3 regions of the Bacillus sp. es.036 genome follow, and region 1 is predicted to be linked to each of the others. Evidence: a T-box and tRNA genes for the amino acid it is inferred to sense, from the RefSeq annotation. Region 1 holds a T-box; the other regions hold tRNA genes.

The links. The T-box of region 1 lies ahead of ATG70_RS11400 (valine--tRNA ligase). A T-box ahead of a tRNA ligase gene usually reads a tRNA of that ligase, here a tRNA-Val.
Positions count from the first base shown of each region.
Region 2: it has a tRNA-Val gene. The T-box ahead of ATG70_RS11400 (valine--tRNA ligase) is inferred to sense a tRNA for this amino acid. The anticodon was not compared.
Region 3: it has a tRNA-Val gene. The T-box ahead of ATG70_RS11400 (valine--tRNA ligase) is inferred to sense a tRNA for this amino acid. The anticodon was not compared.

Region 1 covers NZ_PDIZ01000001.1:2,214,171-2,221,183, forward strand. Annotated here, with positions in the region: gene ATG70_RS11400 (valine--tRNA ligase) at 1-1,840, opposite strand, end outside; T-box leader at 1,953-2,177, opposite strand; gene ATG70_RS11405 (hypothetical protein) at 2,337-2,537, shown strand; gene ATG70_RS11410 (phosphotransferase) at 2,534-3,499, opposite strand; gene ATG70_RS11415 (hypothetical protein) at 3,492-4,367, opposite strand; gene spoVID (stage VI sporulation protein D) at 4,430-5,449, opposite strand; gene hemL (glutamate-1-semialdehyde 2,1-aminomutase) at 5,593-6,879, opposite strand; gene hemB (porphobilinogen synthase) at 6,903-7,013, opposite strand, start outside.
Region 2 covers NZ_PDIZ01000001.1:1,289,470-1,296,482, forward strand. Annotated here, with positions in the region: gene ATG70_RS06665 (toxic anion resistance protein) at 1-366, opposite strand, end outside; gene ATG70_RS06670 (glutaredoxin domain-containing protein) at 579-833, shown strand; gene ATG70_RS06675 (acyl-CoA dehydrogenase family protein) at 860-2,005, shown strand; gene ATG70_RS06680 (cell wall hydrolase) at 2,151-2,759, shown strand; gene ATG70_RS06685 (kinase-associated lipoprotein B) at 2,834-3,229, shown strand; gene trhO (oxygen-dependent tRNA uridine(34) hydroxylase TrhO) at 3,330-4,232, shown strand; gene ATG70_RS06695 (NRDE family protein) at 4,291-5,046, shown strand; gene ATG70_RS22425 (hypothetical protein) at 5,173-5,328, shown strand; tRNA gene ATG70_RS06700 (tRNA-Val) at 5,481-5,556, shown strand; tRNA gene ATG70_RS06705 (tRNA-Thr) at 5,734-5,809, shown strand; tRNA gene ATG70_RS06710 (tRNA-Leu) at 5,815-5,899, shown strand; tRNA gene ATG70_RS06715 (tRNA-Arg) at 5,910-5,986, shown strand; tRNA gene ATG70_RS06720 (tRNA-Ala) at 5,993-6,068, shown strand; tRNA gene ATG70_RS06725 (tRNA-Ser) at 6,079-6,171, shown strand; tRNA gene ATG70_RS06730 (tRNA-Gly) at 6,177-6,250, shown strand; tRNA gene ATG70_RS06735 (tRNA-Glu) at 6,258-6,332, shown strand; gene ATG70_RS06740 (transporter) at 6,459-6,788, shown strand; gene ATG70_RS06745 (YpjP family protein) at 6,921-7,013, shown strand, end outside.
Region 3 covers NZ_PDIZ01000003.1:56,672-63,684, reverse strand. Annotated here, with positions in the region: gene ATG70_RS19050 (aspartyl-phosphate phosphatase Spo0E family protein) at 1-183, shown strand, start outside; gene rocF (arginase) at 208-1,110, opposite strand; tRNA gene ATG70_RS19040 (tRNA-Ala) at 1,378-1,453, opposite strand; tRNA gene ATG70_RS19035 (tRNA-Gly) at 1,457-1,530, opposite strand; tRNA gene ATG70_RS19030 (tRNA-Gly) at 1,541-1,615, opposite strand; tRNA gene ATG70_RS19025 (tRNA-Lys) at 1,619-1,694, opposite strand; tRNA gene ATG70_RS19020 (tRNA-Tyr) at 1,699-1,783, opposite strand; tRNA gene ATG70_RS19015 (tRNA-Thr) at 1,800-1,875, opposite strand; tRNA gene ATG70_RS19010 (tRNA-Val) at 1,969-2,044, opposite strand; tRNA gene ATG70_RS19005 (tRNA-Glu) at 2,064-2,138, opposite strand; tRNA gene ATG70_RS19000 (tRNA-Thr) at 2,145-2,220, opposite strand; tRNA gene ATG70_RS18995 (tRNA-Asn) at 2,225-2,299, opposite strand; rRNA gene rrf (5S ribosomal RNA) at 2,310-2,426, opposite strand; rRNA gene ATG70_RS18985 (23S ribosomal RNA) at 2,596-5,525, opposite strand; rRNA gene ATG70_RS18980 (16S ribosomal RNA) at 5,828-7,013, opposite strand, start outside.

The DNA.
Region 1 (7,013 bases):
GAGTAAGAATCCATTTATCAGCTGTTGATTTTTCACCTGATAATTCCAGCTCTTCATACGTCATGCCATCCATATTCATTAAGGCAAAACGAGAAGCGTTCCAAATCTTATTGGCAAAGTTCCAAGTTGACTCTACTTTTTCCCAGTAGAAACGCAGATCCTGTCCTGGTGATGAACCAGTGGATAAGAAGAAGCGCAGCGAATCTGCACCGTACTTTTCGATAACATCCATCGGATCAACACCGTTTCCGAGAGATTTACTCATTTTACGCCCTTCAGAGTCACGTACAAGTCCGTGAATCAATACATCGTTAAATGGACGCTGTTCCGTAAATTCAATTCCCTGAAAGATCATACGCGCTACCCAGAAATAAATGATGTCATACCCTGTTACTAAAACGTTCGTTGGGTAATAACGATTAAAGTCTGCTGCTTCTTCATCTGGCCAGCCCATAGTAGAAAACGGCCAAAGCGCTGAGCTAAACCACGTATCGAGTACATCTTCATCTTGCTGCCAGTTTTCGATATCTGTCGGTGCTTCTAGTCCAACGTGAATCTCCCCAGTTTCTTTATGGTGCCATGCAGGAATGCGGTGTCCCCACCAAAGCTGCCTCGAAATACACCAGTCCCGAATATTCTCAATCCAGTTTAAGTACGTTTTTTCGAACCGTTCTGGGACAAAGTTAACTTTGTCGTCTGATTTTTGAAGTGCAATTGCCTGCTCAGCAAGTGGGCCCATTTTAACGAACCACTGAGTGGAAAGATACGGTTCTACTACAGCACCACTTCGTTCAGAGTGCCCTACGGAATGAACGTGCTCTTCAATGTTGAAAAGAATCCCTTTTTCCTGCAAATCTTTTACTAGCTTTTTACGACATTCGAAACGATCCATTCCTTGATAGTCGCCTGCATTCTCATTCATTGAGCCATCTTCATTCATAACAAGGATACGCTCAAGGTTATGACGATTACCAATTTCAAAGTCATTAGGGTCATGGGCTGGCGTGATTTTAACAGCTCCAGAGCCAAATTCCATATCAACGTAGTCATCTGCCACAATTTCAATCTCACGACCTACTATTGGTAAGATCGCTTTCTTTCCAACAAGATGCTTGTAACGCTCATCTTTAGGATGAACCGCAATTCCTGAGTCACCAAGCATGGTTTCAGGACGCGTTGTTGCAATTTCGATATGCCCTGACCCATCAGCAAGAGGGTAGCGCATATGATAGAAGTGTCCTGTCACTTCCTGATGAATAACTTCAATATCCGAAAGGGCTGTTTTTGTTTGAGGGTCCCAGTTGATGATATATTCCCCACGATAAATCAAACCTTTTTCATAAAGCTTTACAAACACTTCGCGAACCGCATCAGAAAGCCCATTATCAAGTGTAAAACGCTCTCTTGAATAGTCTAAAGAAAGACCAAGCTTCGCCCACTGACTGCGGATAAAGTCTGCGTATTCTTCTTTCCATTCCCACGACTTCTCAAGAAACTTCTCTCGGCCAAGGTCATAGCGCGAAGTACCTTCCTCCCGGAGCTTCCCTTCAACTTTTGCCTGTGTCGCAATTCCAGCATGGTCCATTCCTGGAAGCCAGAGAACATCGTAACCCTGCATTCGCTTCACTCGTGAAAGAATATCTTGAAGCGTTGTATCCCATGCGTGCCCTAAATGAAGTTTTCCTGTAACGTTTGGCGGCGGAATTACAATTGTATAAGGCTCTTTCGTTTTATCACCTGTTGCTTCAAAAAATTTACCATCTACCCAGTATGGGTACCATTTTTGTTCGGTTGCCTTCGGATCGTATTTCGTCGGCATCGTTAGCTCTTTATTCACCATTGCCACTCTTCCTTTCCATTCAATAAGTCTTAGGCCGTTTGCATCGGATTTTCCATCCCATTTTCAACAAAGTGGTGTTTTTAAACAACAAAAAAACTTCCTCCATCCTTAGGAAAAGGACGAAAGAAGTTTCTTCGCGGTACCACCTTTATTTACAGCTAAATAAACGTTAGCTGTACGCTTCATTCTAATAACGGGATTACCGGATTCTCCTACTACTATTTCAGAGAAACAGCTCAAGGGCGACTTCAAATGCTTCAATCCTGAGAAATCTTTCAGCGGATGATTTCTCTCTCTGAAGGGTTCACATTCTACTACTCCCTGTCTTTGCCTGTCGACTATTTGTATAAATAAGTTTACCGTGTAGATTCAAGATCGTCAAGATACTAAGCGCCCTTTTTCTTAGCTTAGCCAGTTCTCTCTCTTCTTAATCACCCCATCCGCTTTCGCACATAGACTATTTGTAACGACAGATGAAAACAAAGGGGAAAACACTATGAAAAAACGTTTTGGGGGAATGAATCGCTACCAGCTCCCGCCGGCTGTTTATAAATTCAGGGATATTTGCGCTCAATTTGTACCGCCGTTTATTGTATTTCAAACGATTCGAACCATTCTTTTTCCAACTTCAGTCGATGTGCTTATCCTCATTATTCTTGTTGCATTAGAAGTGTGTTTTTATTTTGAATGGATCTAGAATGACTGCAGCACATTATGGATGCCATTCATCACTTCTATTTTTTTCGTAAATAAGCGGACATGCTTAATATGTGGCCAGCTTTGCCTGTTTTCATTAAAGAGGAGCACACTATTAAAAACAGGCTCTGGAAAATACAAATAGCTTGCAAGAAGCTCTTTCTCTTCTTCAAATAATGAAAATTGCGTCTCATATCGAGTGATATGCGCTGTTGTAGTAGCAGGATTAAATTGAAATGGGTGAACAGAGGAACGAATAAAATAGGCCAAATCTCGTACAGGCGTATCCACAACAGACCTTTCAAAATTAATAAAGTACCCCTTTCCACCATTCATGACATAGTGGGAAGGTGAACATTTTCCATGACAAAAAACACTACGATATCGTTTCGCTTCAACAACCTGTTCATACCAATTATCCAATCTTGTTTTGGCCAGATCACAGTACTTCATTAACTGATGAAAATGAGTAACAAAAGTTAATTCAAAAGGTGAGAGATAGATTCGTTTTTCAATTGAGTTAACGTATTTCTCCATTTCAAACTGTCTGCTTTCCCTCATTAAGATCATCTTTTGATACGATTGTTTGATGACTTCTTCAGAGAATGCTTGATCTCTTGCTGTATATCCATGAAGTTCTGCAAGATTTATTATTAAGTTCTCCTCTTTTTGAGCAGCTTGCCCTTCACCACCGTCGACCCATGGAGTCAAATAAGCTACACCCGTACCTGTAAAAACAAAGGAGTCGCCGTATTTTGTTCGAACGAGTGGCACAAAACTTTCAAAATGAAGCTGTTTAAATCGATCCTCAATGGACAAGATACGATCCATCTGTTCTTTAGTTAGCTTTGTCTCCTTTAAGGCAAACATTCCTCGATCCGTTTCAACCTTTGTTACTTTCCCCATTCTTATTACACGTTCTGGATATAAATCATATTGAAATAGAACTGCCGGATCACTCACTAACCGAAACCCTCCCCTCCGAAATGGAGAGCTGTACCGTACAGGTTATCTTTCTCATCGTTTCCCACTTTTCAACAAACTCCTCCATCACCTGAGTCACGTTAACACCTTCATACTGAAGTGCTTGAATACACGACCACCAGTCCCAAGGAGCGATAATCGTTTGAATAAGAAGGTGACTCGTTTCCCTGTCCACCTCATCGAATAAAGCCTTAAAGCATTGTTTAAATTCGTCCTGACCTTTCTTTTCATACCACATATGAATCGCTTTAGGGAGTACTTCATACACGGGAACAGGCCCTTCATCACTACTTTCAAAGTAGAATTGGCCCATTACTTCTTTTATAGAATGATTTGAAATTGGAAGCGCTAACTGTGAAATGCTTTTATTATGACTGAGACGTTTTTTCACTTCTGGAATTAAACGAACAAGGAGTAAATACGGCTCTGGATATAGGGCCTTGATTGTACCTAAAGCTTCTAAAGTCTCTCGGTAAGGAAATGTTGCAAACCCATCATAATTGTTCACATCTACACTCACACCTATCAAAGAGGAAAGAAGATATCCTTCCATTTCAGGGAACTGTTCGAATGCAAACTCCTCTTCAACCGAATCATGAACCGACAAATATCCTTGGTGTATCGGAATAAACGCCTCTTGATCAATCGTTCGAATCATACGATTACATAGAATGCCACATTTAGAAAAAAGACGGTCGCGGAAGTTGAGATGATACTCAAGCAAATCCCGCTCCCGCCAATATGATAACTTCCGCTTACCTAAGTGTGTCATGATGACTTCGGGCTTTCGAACCCAACTCACTTCTTTAAATCCATATTTTTCAGCTATGAACACTAATAAATCCATCTTTATTACTCCTTTTCACACCACCAAAAACAATTGATTCGTTAGCGGTCAGGCAAGAGAATTTACCGATTCACTGGTATATATAAGATCTGCCCTTCCTTTACCTCTTCTTCTTCAAGACGGTTTACGCGAGCAAGGTGACTTGGAAGAACACGATAGCGTTCTGCAATTTCAGACAATGAATCACCAGGTTGGATGATACACATTTTCATTTTCGAAAACTGCTCTTCTTCTTTTGTTAACATACTTGTTAAATAAAGGGCATTTTCTTCACGAGGTGTTTGTTTCTTTTGTTCAAGTATCTCTTCCTCATCATAATCGTTGGTTTGAGCAGAGCGCGTTTCTTCTACTATAGGCTGATTGTTATATTCAGTTGATCCTTCCAATTGGCGAGCCATCCGTGTTAGAAAGTCATACGTTGGTTCCAGGTATTCCTCATTTTCTTCAATTTCTGCACTCGTATTTGAATAATCAACTTCATCCGAATCGGATTGTGCTCGCATATCTACTTGAGGGGTGCGTAAATGAGAGATCTGTTCAAGTGATTCTTCCTCATGCTCAACGTATTTAATATCATTCTCCCACACGCTTTCCTCTTCTTGACTAAATTCACTTTCGTCTTCTTCCACCTCATCGACCTCTATTTCTACACGATTTGGATCACCCTGGATCCCACTGATAGATATGTCAGCTTTCAACTGAAGGCAATTCTCCTCCACTACCGTGTAGTCAAACGTATCGACCGTAACAAATATATCTTCTAGACTTCTAATACGACTTGCAGGAATCGTAATATCTACCGGAAATCGGTGTCCCATCGACGCCGTACCATCTTCTCTTACATGAACTTCATGAATTGAGCGGTAGGGAGATCCTTCACTGATATCTTCATGACCTGTTTGATCACGCTGCAAATATTCTCCCGTTAAATATAAACAGCCTTTCACAGCTACATAATCCTCATACTCTTCAATCGAAATTTCAGGATCGAGTGATATCGATAGAACCTCTTCAACTTCCTGTCCTTTCTTTAACCAGACCTGCTCCTCTACGGAGAAATGCAAATATGAGCCTTCAGGCATGCTTTCTCCTCCTTTCAAACATTATCCATACATTACACATGTATGAGTAATTCACAGGATTATGTCTAATTTGAATAAGATTGAGAAAGTTCCCTCTGTCTCCTCAATCAAAAAAGCTACTGGCAAATGCCAGTAGCTTTGGATTAAACAAGCTTTGAGAAAGCCGCTTCTGCAGCAGCAATTGTTTCATCGATGTCGTGCTCAGTATGAGCTGTTGAAAGAAACATTCCTTCAAATTGAGATGGGGGTAGTGAAATTCCTTGTGCAAGCATTTCTTTAAAATAGTTAGTAAAGTGTACAAGGTTAGAAGAAGATGCTGTTTCAAAATTAATAACATCCTCGTTCGTAAAGAAGAAACCAACCATCGACCCTGCACGATTAACGGTATGAGGGATATTGTATTTTGCTGCCGCTTTTGAAAGCCCTTCTCCAAGTCGCTCTGCTTTACGTTCGAAATCCTGGTAGCTTTCTGGTGTGAGTTGCGAAAGTGTTTCATATCCTGCTGTCATCGCAAGTGGATTTCCACTAAGTGTACCCGCTTGATAGATCGGACCACTTGGAGCAATTTGCTCCATGATTTCCTTTTTACCACCATAGGCACCAACCGGTAAGCCTCCACCAATTACTTTCCCAAGACAAGTTAAATCAGGCGTAACATTATAGTACCCTTGCGCACAATTGTAACCTACGCGGAAGCCAGTCATAACTTCATCAAAAATAAGAAGCGTTCCATTATCCTCTGTGATCTTACGAATTTCTTCAAGGTATCCCTGCTGAGGTGGCACAACACCCATGTTTCCCGCTACAGGCTCGATGATAACGCCAGCGATATCATCTCCGAACTCCTGGAAAGCATAACGAAGGCTTTCGAGATCATTATATGGTACTGTAATGGTGTTTTTAGCAATTCCTTCAGGTACCCCTGGACTATCCGGAAGGCCTAGCGTCGCGACGCCAGACCCAGCTTTAATTAGCAAGGAGTCACCGTGACCATGATAGCATCCTTCAAACTTAAGTATTTTATTGCGACCTGTGTAACCTCTAGCTAAACGCAACGCACTCATCGTAGCTTCCGTTCCCGAGTTTACCATACGTACGATCTCAATTGATGGCACTCGTTCAATCACAAGCTCAGCAAGTTTTGTTTCATACTTACTAGGTGCTCCAAAACTCGTACCAAGCTCCGTTACCTCTTTAAGCCGATCAACAACCTGCTCATCAGCATGGCCAAGAATGAGCGGACCATAGGAAAGTACATAGTCGATGTATTCGTTTTGATCAATGTCATAAATTTTAGAGCCTTTTCCTTTTTCCATAAAAATCGGATCCATACCAACTGACTTAAAAGCTCTTACTGGACTGTTCACGCCACCTGGCATTACTTTAGATGCTTCCTTAAATGCTTCTTTGGAACGTTCATAATTACCCATATAATAGTCCCTCTCTTTCAATTCTATTTATTTAGCCAGCGAGCAGCGTCTTTCGCAAAGTAAGTAATGATTAAGTCTGCGCCTGCACGCTTCATACTTGTTAATTTCTCAAGAACTACTTCTTCTTCATTCAG
Region 2 (7,013 bases), 920 kb from region 1:
AATGACTTCAACCTGAGATTCTACCGTTTTATATTTCTTCGCATATTGTTCAACTTCATTGCGACCCATGACGCGATTTAGCAGTTTGTTAAATTTATTTTTCTTTAAGTAAGAGGGCTCAAGTTCTGAAACGTGCTCTCTAAGTTTGTGTAGATTATCAGGTAAATCGTTATTCGGTTGATCGATCATTCCTTTAACCGGTCGCTTTAATGCTTCTAATGACTCTCCAGCATCACGCTGGGCATCTTCACCTAGCCCAGATAAGGATTGAAGTATTTTATCTGTATCATCTTCATGATAAAAGCTTTGAATAATTTCCTCAGCTTTTTCACGTTGAGAGTTAACTTTTTCAGGCTGATTACTCATATATGACACTCCTTCAATAGAATGAAATCGTTTGGATATACTTCCTACCATTCTATACGAATAGATTTCGCGAAAAGTTTCAAAACACCTTCAGCAAAACCTTTCCCTTTGCGAAATAAGTACAAACGTATCGCATGTAAAATAGTTGAAAGATGATGAGAGGGGTGATATGTTTTAAACGGATTTATTTTAACGTTAGGACGTGATGAAAGATGAAAAATGTAAAGCTCTACACCCAACCAGCATGTCCGCCGTGCGAGTTTGTGAAAAATTATTTTCAAATGCACGGTGTCAAATATGAACTGTTAAATATAAAAGAAAACCAGGCAGCGCGAAATGAGCTCATCAACGAGCACGGATCAATGTCTACGCCAACGATTGTCATTGATGGTGAAGTGATTATTGGATTTGAACAAGAACGGATTGATGAACTTCTTGATCTTTCGTCTTCTAAAATGAAGGATTGATAACTTGTTGAAAGAGGGTGCATGAAATGATTGAGAAATTTGTACGAAATGATCGTCAGAAAGAGCTCCTTCATCTAGCTAGTAAGCATCGCGCTGAGCTTAGAGAGAGCGCTGAGCAAATTGACGAGGAAGCGCGCATTCCTGACTTCATTATAGCAAGTATGAAGGATTCAGGCTTTACTTCACTGCCCATTCCAGAAGAATTTGGTGGGAAAGGACTTTCACTTTACGAACTAGTCCTTATTCAAGAGGAGCTTGGGAAAGGCGAAGGAGCAGGTGCGTTATCGATTGGTTGGCACTTTGGTATTCTAAAAGATCTTCAAGATCGTCGACCTTGGAATGATCATACGTATGCGGAACTTTGTAAGGACGTAGTGAAAGGAGCTCTTGTGAATAGAGCTCAAACAGAAGAGGAAACTGGTGATCCAACGAGAGGAGGACTCCCTGCAACGATCGCTACAGAAGTAGAGGGGGGCTATCAGCTTACTGGCCGAAAAACATTCACAACGTTAAGTCCACATCTTGACTCTGTGATTGTAAAATCGACGTTAAATGGTGTGCCGGCTGACTTTTTAGTATCAATGAATCAAAAAGGTGTATCCCTTGAACAAACATGGGAAGTTTTGGGGATGAGAGGAACGAGGAGTGATGATCTTGTCTTAACAGACGTCTTCGTTCCGTCTGAAGCTCTCCTTGAAATTTATGATAAGGAACGCAAAACGGCATCCCTTCCTCCTGCATGGTTACTTCATATCCCGGCTGTGTATCTTGGAATTGCTGAATCTGCACGAGAAGAAGCGGTGAAATTTGTTACTTCTTATCAACCGAACAGTCTAGATATACCATTAAAAGATGTTCCCCATATCCAAGATAAGTTTGGTCGCATATCCCTTGCGCTCTTAAGTGCTCGTCACTTTCTTTATTCGGTCGCAGAGCAGTGGGATCAGTATCCAGAAGAGCGAATGAACATGCAGGGACAGCTTTTTGCTGCAAAAACCCAGGCAGTTAAAGCTGCGATGGAAGCTGTTGACCTTTCCATGCGCATTGTTGGGGGACGGAGTTTAATGAAAAAGAATCAGTTGGAACGCTTGTACAGAGATGTTCGAGCGGGACTTCATAATCCTCCTAGTGATGAATTAACGCTACAAGTTCTTGCGATGAAACAATTTTAATATGAGTGTTTACTCCTTCTATAATTGGAAGGAGTTTCTTTTTGTTCTTATATGTGGTTCTCATCCCTATGACTCCCTATTGTAAGTATGCTGTTCTTCCTCTATCCTTTATGACGTGTTAAAAGCTACTGAAAGGATGGGGTGTATGAAAAAGTCGGTTCTGACGATTTTAATGACAAGTCTCTTTTTTACGATGTTTTCTGCTCAGTCTCATCACGTAGTGGCGGTTACTATGATGAAGGCACCTCCGATGATCGAAGAAGAGCAAACTGCAATTGCTCCTAGTGAAACGCCTGAACCGGAAACGAAGCAGGATGTGGCGTTATTGCTTAACCTTCCTGTAAAAAATATGAATGATGTTAAGAAAGTAACGAAGGATCAATTTTCCGTTACCAACTATTCAATAGAAGAAATTGAAATGCTAGCCAAATTAGTTAATGGAGAAGCGAGAGGCGAAACGTTTGAAGGAAAAGTAGCGGTAGCTTCTGTGACCATTAATCGTGTTCTTTCTTCAAAATTTCCAAATAGCCTAAAAGAAGTAATCTTTGAAAGCGGCGCATATACGGCCGTATCAGATGGTCAATATGATCAGCGTCCAGGACCAGAGTCCTACAAAGCAGTTTATGCTGCACTTAGTGGACAAGATCCAAGTTCAGGCGCTTTGTTTTATTATAATCCTGATATTGCAACTGACGATTGGATTCGGACAAGGCATATTATTAAAGAAATTGGCAAACATGTCTTCACAAGATAAAATCCTCCTGACGAAGGAGGATTTTATGATATCATCGACTTGTACCCACAGTTTGATGAAGGAGTGAAGCGAAAATGACACAGAAAAAAACGTTTCAACCAGGTGAAATAGTCACAGCAGGATATAAGACAGGTAGGTATATTGGAGAGGTTGTAGACCTAAAGGATCCAAAAGCTGTTGTCAAAGTGCTTGCGGTGATGAAGCACCCAACACAGGGCGATCTTCATAATCCAAAACAGCTAGATGTTCCGCTTTTCCATCAACGTAAAGCGCTGGCTCAATTTGAGAAGGCTCTTGTGCCGTTATCAGCTATTAACCACTATGAAGGGGACGTTCCGAATTACAACGAATCGTTGCAAGAAGCCCTTGGTACACAAGAAGCTGAGTTAAAGCATGAAGGCGGAAGATGGGCAGAGGCCTCTCTCATTGAAATTGAAAAACTTAAAGAAGAGTATTTTCCGACAAGATAGTCTTCTTTACATCACTATTTAAATCGGGTAAGATATAGTATTGATTTAGGCTTGCAATAAGAAGACCTAAGTGAAGAAGACGTAAAGGGTGGTTTTTGATTTGCAATCAGAAGCTTCAGCATATCAAGTGCTGTTATATTATCAGTATGTAGAAATTGAAGATCCAGCTTATTTTGCTCGAAAGCATCTTAAGTTCTGTCAATCTTTGAATTTAAAAGGAAGAGTGCTTGTCGGTACAGAAGGAATTAATGGAACCGTTTCAGGAACCGTTCAGGATACTGAGCGGTATATGGAAGAACTAAAAGCTGACGAACGTTTCCACGATATGGTGTTTAAAATTGATGAAGCACATGGTCATACGTTTAAAAAGATGCACGTACGACCACGTGAAGAGATTGTTTCATTAAGACTTGAGGAAGATGTTAATCCGAAAGAAATCACCGGAAACTACCTTGAGCCTAAGGAGTTTATGGAAGCGCTAGAAGATGATGACGTGATTGTTATTGACGCTAGAAATGACTATGAGTATGATATTGGCCATTTCCGTAATGCCATTCGTCCTGACATTAAAGCATTTCGTGATCTTCCAGACTGGATCGAGCAGAATCTTGCCGACCAAAAGGACAAAAAAGTATTAACGTATTGCACGGGCGGGATTCGCTGTGAGAAATTTTCAGGATATTTATTAAAGAAAGGATTCTCTGATGTTTCTCAGCTTCATGGTGGGATTGTCACGTACGGTAAAGACCCAGAAGTACAAGGTAAATATTTCGACGGTAAGTGCTTTGTTTTTGATGATCGCCTTGCTGTACCTGTGAACCGTACTGATGAAGATACGGTGATAGGGAAATGCTATCATTGCGAAGAACCGGCAGATACGTACATTAATTGTGCCAATGTTACGTGTGACAAGCTTCATATCGTTTGTGATTCTTGCAAAGAAGAACATCAGCAATATTGTTCATCAGCTTGTGAGGAAGAAGTTCACATGGCGCAAATGTAACGCAGCGGATACCGCTGCGTTTTTTTTCCACTTAATCAGAGTGAGGAGGTACGTAGAGGTGTGTTTAATTGCTGTAGCAATAAATGCTCATAAAAAATACCCTTTTATTTTAATCGCTAATCGAGACGAGTTTTACGAGCGCCCAACAATGCCTGCGCATTATTGGGAAGATGTACCTGGATTACTAGGTGGTCGTGATTTGAAAGCAATGGGAACATGGCTTGGTGTTACAACAAAAGGGAAAATTGCTGCGCTTACAAATTATCGAGAGCCTGGTGAAGAACCTAAGAAGCATTCAAGAGGCGATTTAACTGCTGATTACTTGCGACAGAATCAAACAGCAGAGGCATATTTAAAAACCGTTCAACAAAAGAAAGAGCAGTACAATGGGTTTAATTTACTTGCGGGAGATTTCAACACCCTTTATTACTATTCAAATAAGCAAAACCAAATTTCCAGAGTAGAAAGTGGCATTCATGCGGTAAGTAATCATTTATTGAATACGAACTGGCCGAAAGTAGAGATGCTTAAGGAAGAGCTCACCAACTATATACGAGAAGAAAACGAACTTGATCAGGAACGGCTTTTTGAAATGCTCTCGCATGCTGATCCTGCGCCAGATCATTTATTACCTGAAACAGGGGTACCAATCGAATGGGAGAGAATGCTTTCACCGGTATTTATTTCATCTGAGAATTACGGTACAAGGGCGCAAACGATCATTACCGTTACATGGGATGGTCAAGTAACCTTTACCGAGCGATCAGGAAAGGATCAGGAAAACACGTACCAATTTATCCTGAATGAGGAATAAAGTTTCAGGTGCTGAATAAATTATGTGTTACCTGTAACTTTTCGATCTAAAATAAAGTAATAGGTTCTAGTTTCAAAACAAGCATACAGGGGTATTGGAAGTTAATACTTATGAGGAGGGGTTTTTTTGAAAAGAAAGCGTCACTATCTCGAAGATCAGCTTTTGAGGGAATCACTTGATATGAAGGAATACCGAAAATATGATTCTGAAATGGTGACTAAAAAAAGACCAGTACTCCGTCAAAATAAAAAGAAAAAACCACTCATTCAAACTCCAGTATAAGTGAGGGAGAAATCCCTCGCTTTTTTTATGGAAAAGGGTTGTGTTTTTTATAAAGCGATGATAAGATAAGTCTTGTCCTTAAAAAAACACATAAAATCAAGTGTTGACGAAGTAATGCTTCATATAGTATGATTATGAAGTCGCTGTTTAATGGAGGATTAGCTCAGCTGGGAGAGCATCTGCCTTACAAGCAGAGGGTCGGCGGTTCGAGCCCGTCATCCTCCACCATTAATTTTAGATGTACCATGAGCGTTATCACTCATAAAATTATGCCGATCTAGATCAATTGATAGAGCAAGGAGCAAGGCTTCACCGAATGATCTACGACTTGTCTCGACGCATCTTGCTTCAAAGCAAAGCTAGCAGAGGAAGAGACAACAACCTGATTAAGCTTCAATAGACTTCGCCGGTCTAGCTCAATTGGTAGAGCAACTGACTTGTAATCAGTAGGTTGGGGGTTCAAGTCCTCTGGCCGGCACCACACATGCGGGTGTGGCGGAATTGGCAGACGCGCTAGACTTAGGATCTAGTGTCTTACGACGTGGGGGTTCAAGTCCCTTCACCCGCACCATATATTTTTTGCGCCCGTAGCTCAATTGGATAGAGCGTCTGACTACGGATCAGAAGGTTAGGGATTCGACTTCTCTCGGGCGCACCATATTTCGGGGCCTTAGCTCAGCTGGGAGAGCGCCTGCCTTGCACGCAGGAGGTCAGCGGTTCGATCCCGCTAGGCTCCACCAATTATATATCGGAGGAATACCCAAGTCTGGCTGAAGGGATCGGTCTTGAAAACCGACAGGGGCTTAGTCGCCCGCGGGGGTTCGAATCCCTCTTCCTCCTCCATCTTTGCGGGTGTAGTTTAGTGGTAAAACCTCAGCCTTCCAAGCTGATGTCGTGGGTTCGATCCCCATCACCCGCTCCATTTTGTTGGCCCGTTGGTCAAGCGGTTAAGACACCGCCCTTTCACGGCGGTAACACGGGTTCGAATCCCGTACGGGTCACCAGCATCCTTTAACGAAATGATTTTCTCAAGCATACTCAGGAGAGATGCTTTTTTTGTTGTTTTCATTTCGGTACATCTCACTTGGATACCGCATACATTGCTGTATAAGAGAGAGGGGATGGACCGAATGTATTATGAAGAACATGAGCATATTGCTTACCACTATGACAACACTGATGCTTATCGCCAGCAGCCAATAGCACCAACATCGAGCCCACCTGCATCACCGCCTCCAAGACCAATGTCTTCTGCGCAAGCAGGAACATTTGCTGTTGATCCTGGCTCGATTAGAAGATGCATGTATCGATTTACGTATATTTGGATGAGGGATGGCAATTCGTTCTGGTTTTGGCCGGTATTTGTAGGGCGTACGTCTGTATCAGGATTTCGTTGGACTGGTAGAAGGTGGGTTTATACAGGAATTAGCTTAAGAAGAATTGACATGTTTCAATGCTAAATCGTGGAGCGCTTACATGAGGCGCTCTTTTTCATGACCTCATTGTGAAAAATAGCGTAAATATCTGGCTTTTTTTAATAGATCGTGCGAAAATAAGACTAACTATTGATCTTCGAAAGTCAGGTGCACATAATGAAATTTCCTCTATGGATGAGAAAGTTATTTGTAGCATTTGTCGCTGTTATGACGTTAGGAACGGTTATTCCTACTGGATACCTGGCAGAT
Region 3 (7,013 bases), on a different contig from region 1:
TTTCAAATCGGATCGGAAAAAGACCTTTTATTAAAAGAAATTGAAGCTTCACGTAATAAAATGAATTTGTTAGCACGAAACAAGCCACTTAGCTCTAATGAAATTATAGAAATTAGCACTTATCTTGATTATCTTTTAAACGAATACGATCAGCGTCGAAATAAAAAAACCGCTGCTTTCTAATGAAGAAAGCAGCGGTTTTCTATGTTATTTTAATTTTTCTCCGAATAAAGACCCCATTAATGCAACAGCCACTGTAGCCGTTTTATTTTTTTCATCCAAAATAGGGTTCACTTCAACAAATTCTGCTGATGTTAGAATATTGGCTTCTGCAAGCATTTCCATCGCAAGGTGGCTCTCACGATAGCTGATTCCTCCAAGCACTGGCGTTCCTACTCCAGGTGCATCGTGTGGATCAAGTCCATCGAGATCAAGACTTAAATGCACACCATCTGCATCCTTCGATACATACTCAATCGCTTCTTCCATTACTTTTGTCATACCCATTCGATCAATTTCATGCATTGTATAAACTTTAATGCCCTTTTCTTTAATAAGTTCTCGCTCTCCTTCATCAAGTGAACGAGCGCCGATAATCACAATATTCTCAGGCTTAATCTTAGGAGAGTATCCTGAAATTCCAGTTAAAGAATCATCGCCAATTCCTAGACTTACAGCAAGTGGCATACCGTGTATATTTCCAGATGGTGACGTTTCTGAGTTGTTTAAATCTCCATGGGCGTCATACCAGATAACCCCTAAATTATCGTAATTACGCGCAACTCCCGCAAGAGTTCCGATTGCAATACTATGATCTCCTCCAAACACTAACGGAAAACGCTTTCGATTTACGACATCATTAACAACGTTAGAAAGCTTCTCACTAGCATCAGCCACTTCTTTTAAGTTCTTCAGCTGATGATCTTGATCCTCAGGTCGCTTTTCTGGTCTACCAATTTCAATATCTCCAAGATCTTCAATATCATAATTCAATTTTGTTAACCGTTCGACTATTCCTGCATATCGAATGGCACTTGGTCCCATATCGACACCGCGTCTCATTTGCCCAAGATCCATTGGTACACCGATAATTGAAAGTTCATGATTCATTATGTAGTCCTCCTCGTATCCTAGTCTAGCTCTATTTTACCCAGATCTCGACAAATGACTCAACCTGACATAAAATACGAATAAATATTCATACAATTACGTAAATTGGACCTTTTTACGGATAAATATAAGTGGAAGAATAAATAACTGTAAGGAGATCATGTAAAAGTTAAACTTGAAGGTAACAGGAAAACTTGGAATAGAACGAAATGGAGGATGTGAAGCATTTTAAACATAAAAAAAACCCTAAACATGGTTTAAGGAAATTGGTGGAGCCTAGCGGGATCGAACCGCTGACCTCCTGCGTGCAAGGCAGGCGCTCTCCCAGCTGAGCTAAGGCCCCATTTGGAGCGGGTGATGGGGATCGAACCCACGACATCAGCTTGGAAGGCTGAGGTTTTACCACTAAACTACACCCGCATATAAAGTTTGGAGCGGAAGACGGGATTCGAACCCGCGACCCCCACCTTGGCAAGGTGATGTTCTACCACTGAACTACTTCCGCATATGGTGAGCCATGAAGGACTCGAACCTTCGACCCTCTGATTAAAAGTCAGATGCTCTACCAACTGAGCTAATGGCTCTTACTGGTGGAGGGGGACGGATTCGAACCGCCGAACCCTGAGGGAGCGGATTTACAGTCCGCCGCGTTTAGCCACTTCGCTACCCCTCCACAAGTGAGAAAAAAATGGTGCCGGCCAGAGGACTTGAACCCCCAACCTACTGATTACAAGTCAGTTGCTCTACCAATTGAGCTAGGCCGGCGAAGAATTTTGAGAAAATCAATCTAACTTACAAATAAAAAACAGTGCACTCGATTGAGTACTCCTGAAAGTAAGTTAATTATTATTAGAAAAATGGTGGAGGATGACGGGCTCGAACCGCCGACCCTCTGCTTGTAAGGCAGATGCTCTCCCAGCTGAGCTAATCCTCCACAGAGCAAAAATTAATATTGGTGACCCGTACGGGATTCGAACCCGTGTTACCGCCGTGAAAGGGCGGTGTCTTAACCGCTTGACCAACGGGCCATGTCCTGGAGCTTCCAACCGGATTCGAACCGATGACCCCTTCCTTACCATGGAAGTGCTCTACCTGCTGAGCTATGGAAGCATAATGGCTCCACAGGTAGGATTCGAACCTACGACCGATCGGTTAACAGCCGATTGCTCTACCACTGAGCTACTGTGGAATATTGGTCAGCCTGGCAAAGTCCTACTCTTGCAGGGGGAGATCCCCCAACTACCATCGGCGCTGAAGAGCTTAACTTCCGTGTTCGGCATGGGAACGGGTGTGACCTCTTCGCCATCATTACCAGACTAATCAATGGTTGATCCACTAGAAAGTGTTTAACCAAGGACAAGATATATCTTACTATATTTCTTTGTAAAGATCAAGAAAAATATTATTCCCTGAAAACTAGATAGCACGCACAACGTATTCCAATAATATCAAGTTTAGTGAGACATGCTCACATCACTTTTGTTTTAGGTTAAGCCCTCGATCGATTAGTATTCGTCAGCTCCACGTGTTGCCACGCTTCCACCCCGAACCTATCTACCTCATCATCTCTAAGGGATCTTACCAGCTTAATGCTGTGGGAAATCTCATCTCGAGGGGGGCTTCATGCTTAGATGCTTTCAGCACTTATCCCTTCCACACGTAGCTACCCAGCTATGCTCCTGGCGGAACAACTGGTACACCAGCGGTGTGTCCATCCCGGTCCTCTCGTACTAAGGACAGCTCCTCTCAAATTTCCTGCGCCCGCGACGGATAGGGACCGAACTGTCTCACGACGTTCTGAACCCAGCTCGCGTACCGCTTTAATGGGCGAACAGCCCAACCCTTGGGACCTACTTCAGCCCCAGGATGCGATGAGCCGACATCGAGGTGCCAAACCTCCCCGTCGATGTGGACTCTTGGGGGAGATAAGCCTGTTATCCCCAGGGTAGCTTTTATCCGTTGAGCGATGGCCCTTCCATGCGGAACCACCGGATCACTAAGCCCGACTTTCGTCCCTGCTCGACTTGTAGGTCTCGCAGTCAAGCTCCCTTGTGCCTTTACACTCTGCGAATGATTTCCAACCATTCTGAGGGAACCTTTGGGCGCCTCCGTTACACTTTAGGAGGCGACCGCCCCAGTCAAACTGCCCACCTGACACTGTCTCCGCACCGGATCACGGTGCTGGGTTAGAATGTCAGTACAGCCAGGGTAGTATCCCACCGACGCCTCCATCGAACCTGGCGGTCCGACTTCTATGGCTCCTACCTATCCTGTACAAGCTGTACCAAAATCCAATATCAGGCTACAGTAAAGCTCCATGGGGTCTTTCCGTCCTGTCGCGGGTAACCTGCATCTTCACAGGTACTATAATTTCACCGGGTCTCTCGTTGAGACAGTATCCAAGTCGTTGCACCTTTCGTGCGGGTCGGAACTTACCCGACAAGGAATTTCGCTACCTTAGGACCGTTATAGTTACGGCCGCCGTTTACTGGGGCTTCGATTCAGAGCTTCTCCCGTAAGGGATAACCCCTCCTCTTAACCTTCCAGCACCGGGCAGGTGTCAGCCCCTATACTTCGCCTTACGGCTTTGCAGAGACCTGTGTTTTTGCTAAACAGTCGCTTGGATCTTTTCACTGCGGCTCCCCTGGGCTATTAACCCGAGGAAGCACCCCTTCTCCCGAAGTTACGGGGTCATTTTGCCGAGTTCCTTAACGAGAGTTCTCCCGATCGTCTTAGGATTCTCTCCTCGCCTACCTGTGTCGGTTTGCGGTACGGGCACCTCTTTCCTCACTAGAGGCTTTTCTTGGCAGCGTAGAATCAAGGACTTCGGTACTAAATTTCCCTCGCCATCACGACTCAGCCTTCACGGTGAACGGATTTACCTATTCACCAGCCTAATCGCTTGGACGCGCATTTCCAGCAGCGCGCTCTCCCTATCTTTCTGCGTCCCCCCGTCGTTCAAACGGAAAGGAGGTGGTACAGGAATATCAACCTGTTATCCATCGCCTACGCCTTTCGGCCTCGGCTTAGGTCCCGACTAACCCTGAGCGGACGAGCCTTCCTCAGGAAACCTTGGGCTTTCGACGGACAAGATTCTCACTTGTCTTTCGCTACTCATACCGGCATTCTCACTTCTAAGCGCTCCACCAGTCCTTTCGGTCTGACTTCACAGCCCTTAGAACGCTCTCCTACCATTGTCGTAAGACAATCCACAGCTTCGGTGATACGTTTAGCCCCGGTACATTTTCGGCGCAGCGTCACTCGACCAGTGAGCTATTACGCACTCTTTAAATGATGGCTGCTTCTAAGCCAACATCCTGGTTGTCTAAGCAACGCCACATCCTTTTCCACTTAACGTATACTTTGGGACCTTAGCTGGTGGTCTGGGCTGTTTCCCTCTCGACTACGGATCTTATCACTCGCAGTCTGACTCCCGCGGATAAATCGTTGGCATTCGGAGTTTGACTGGATTCGGTAATCCGGTAAGGACCCCTAGTCCAATCAGTGCTCTACCTCCAAGATTCTTGCCGCGAGGCTAGCCCTAAAGCTATTTCGGAGAGAACCAGCTATCTCCAGGTTCGATTGGCATTTCACCGCTACCCACACCTCATCCCCGCATTTTTCAACATGCGTGGGTTCGGGCCTCCATTCAGTGTTACCTGAACTTCACCCTGGACATGGGTAGATCACCTGGTTTCGGGTCTACGACCACGTACTATTTCGCCCTATTCAGACTCGCTTTCGCTGCGGCTCCGCCTTATCAGCTTAACCTTGCACGGGATCGTAACTCGCCGGTTCATTCTACAAAAGGCACGCTGTCACCCATTAACGGGCTCCAACTAGTTGTAGGCACACGGTTTCAGGTTCTCTTTCACTCCCCTTCCGGGGTGCTTTTCACCTTTCCCTCACGGTACTGGTTCACTATCGGTCACTAGAGAGTATTTAGCCTTGGGAGATGGTCCTCCCAGATTCCGACGGGGTTTCACGTGTCCCGCCGTACTCAGGATCCGTCTCGGAGGGCAGCGGATTTTGACTACAGGATTGTTACCTTCTGTGATGGACCTTTCCAGGTCGCTTCGTCTATCCGTGCCTTTGTAACTCCAAAGAGACGTCCTACAACCCCAGAGGGCAAGCCCTCTGGTTTGGGCTGATTCCGTTTCGCTCGCCGCTACTCAGGAAATCGCATTTGCTTTCTCTTCCTCCGGGTAATGAGATGTTTCAGTTCCCCGGGTCTGCCTTCCATTCCCTATGTATTCAGAAATGGATACCATCCTATTAAAGATGGTGGGTTCCCCCATTCGGAAATCTCCGGATCAAAGCGTACTTACAGCTCCCCGAAGCATATCGGTGTTCGTCCCGTCCTTCTTAGGCTTCTAGTGCCAAGGCATCCACCGTGCGCCCTTAGTAGCTTAACCTTCGATTTGTTAGGCATTACTGCCATAACGCATCAGTTATTACTAAGTTATTGCATAAAAAATAATTATTGGATGTCGTTGTTTATGCTATCTAGTTTTCAAGGAACAAGGCTACTACTTGAATCCACTTCTATGCTGCCTTGCACCGAGGAAGCCAACATCGTTAGCGTTACTCGAAGACGCAGGTGCACATCTGTTTCATCATATAAGCCACGTTTTGAAAGAAGTAATCATTCTTTCAAAACTAAACGAAACGCTCATGTAAGGTTGGTAACGTAAGTTACCTTCGTAATTCTCCATAGAAAGGAGGTGATCCAGCCGCACCTTCCGATACGGCTACCTTGTTACGACTTCACCCCAATCATTTGTCCCACCTTCGGCGGCTGGCTCCATAAAGGTTACCCCACCGACTTCGGGTGTTACAAACTCTCGTGGTGTGACGGGCGGTGTGTACAAGGCCCGGGAACGTATTCACCGCGGCATGCTGATCCGCGATTACTAGCAATTCCGGCTTCATGCAGGCGAGTTGCAGCCTGCAATCCGAACTGAGAACGGCTTTATGGGATTTGCTTCACCTCGCGGTGTTGCTGCCCTTTGTACCGTCCATTGTAGCACGTGTGTAGCCCAGGTCATAAGGGGCATGATGATTTGACGTCATCCCCACCTTCCTCCGGTTTGTCACCGGCAGTCACCTTAGAGTGCCCAACTAAATGCTGGCAACTAAGATCAAGGGTTGCGCTCGTTGCGGGACTTAACCCAACATCTCACGACACGAGCTGACGACAACCATGCACCACCTGTCACTCTGTCCCCCGAAGGGGAACGTCCTGTCTCCAGGATTGTCAGAGGATGTCAAGACCTGGTAAGGTTCTTCGCGTTGCTTCGAATTAAACCACATGCTCCACTGCTTGTGCGGGCCCCCGTCAATTCCTTTGAGTTTCAACCTTGCGGTCGTACTCCCCAGGCGGAGTGCTTAATGTGTTAACTTCAGCACTGAGGGTGGAACCCCCCAACACCTAGCACTCATCGTTTACGGCGTGGACTACCAGGGTATCTAATCCTGTTTGCTCCCCACGCTTTCGCGCCTCAGCGTCAGTTACAGACCAGAGAGCCGCCTTCGCCACTGGTGTTCCTCCACATATCTACGCATTTCACCGCTACACGTGGAATTCCACTCTCCTCTTCTGCACTCAAGTCCTCCAGTTTCCAATGACCCTCCACGGTTGAGCCGTGGGCTTTCACATCAGACTTAAAAGACCGCCTGCGCGCGCTTTACGCCCAATAATTCCGGACAACGCTTGCCACCTACGTATTACCGCGGCTGCTGGCACGTAGTTAGCCGTGGCTTTCTGGTTAGGTACCGTCAAGGTACCGCCCTATTCGAACGGTACTTGTTCTTCCCTAACAACAGAGCTTTACGACCCGAAGGCCTTCGTCACTCACGCGGCGTTGCTCCGTCAGACTTTCGTCCATTGCGGAAGATTCCCT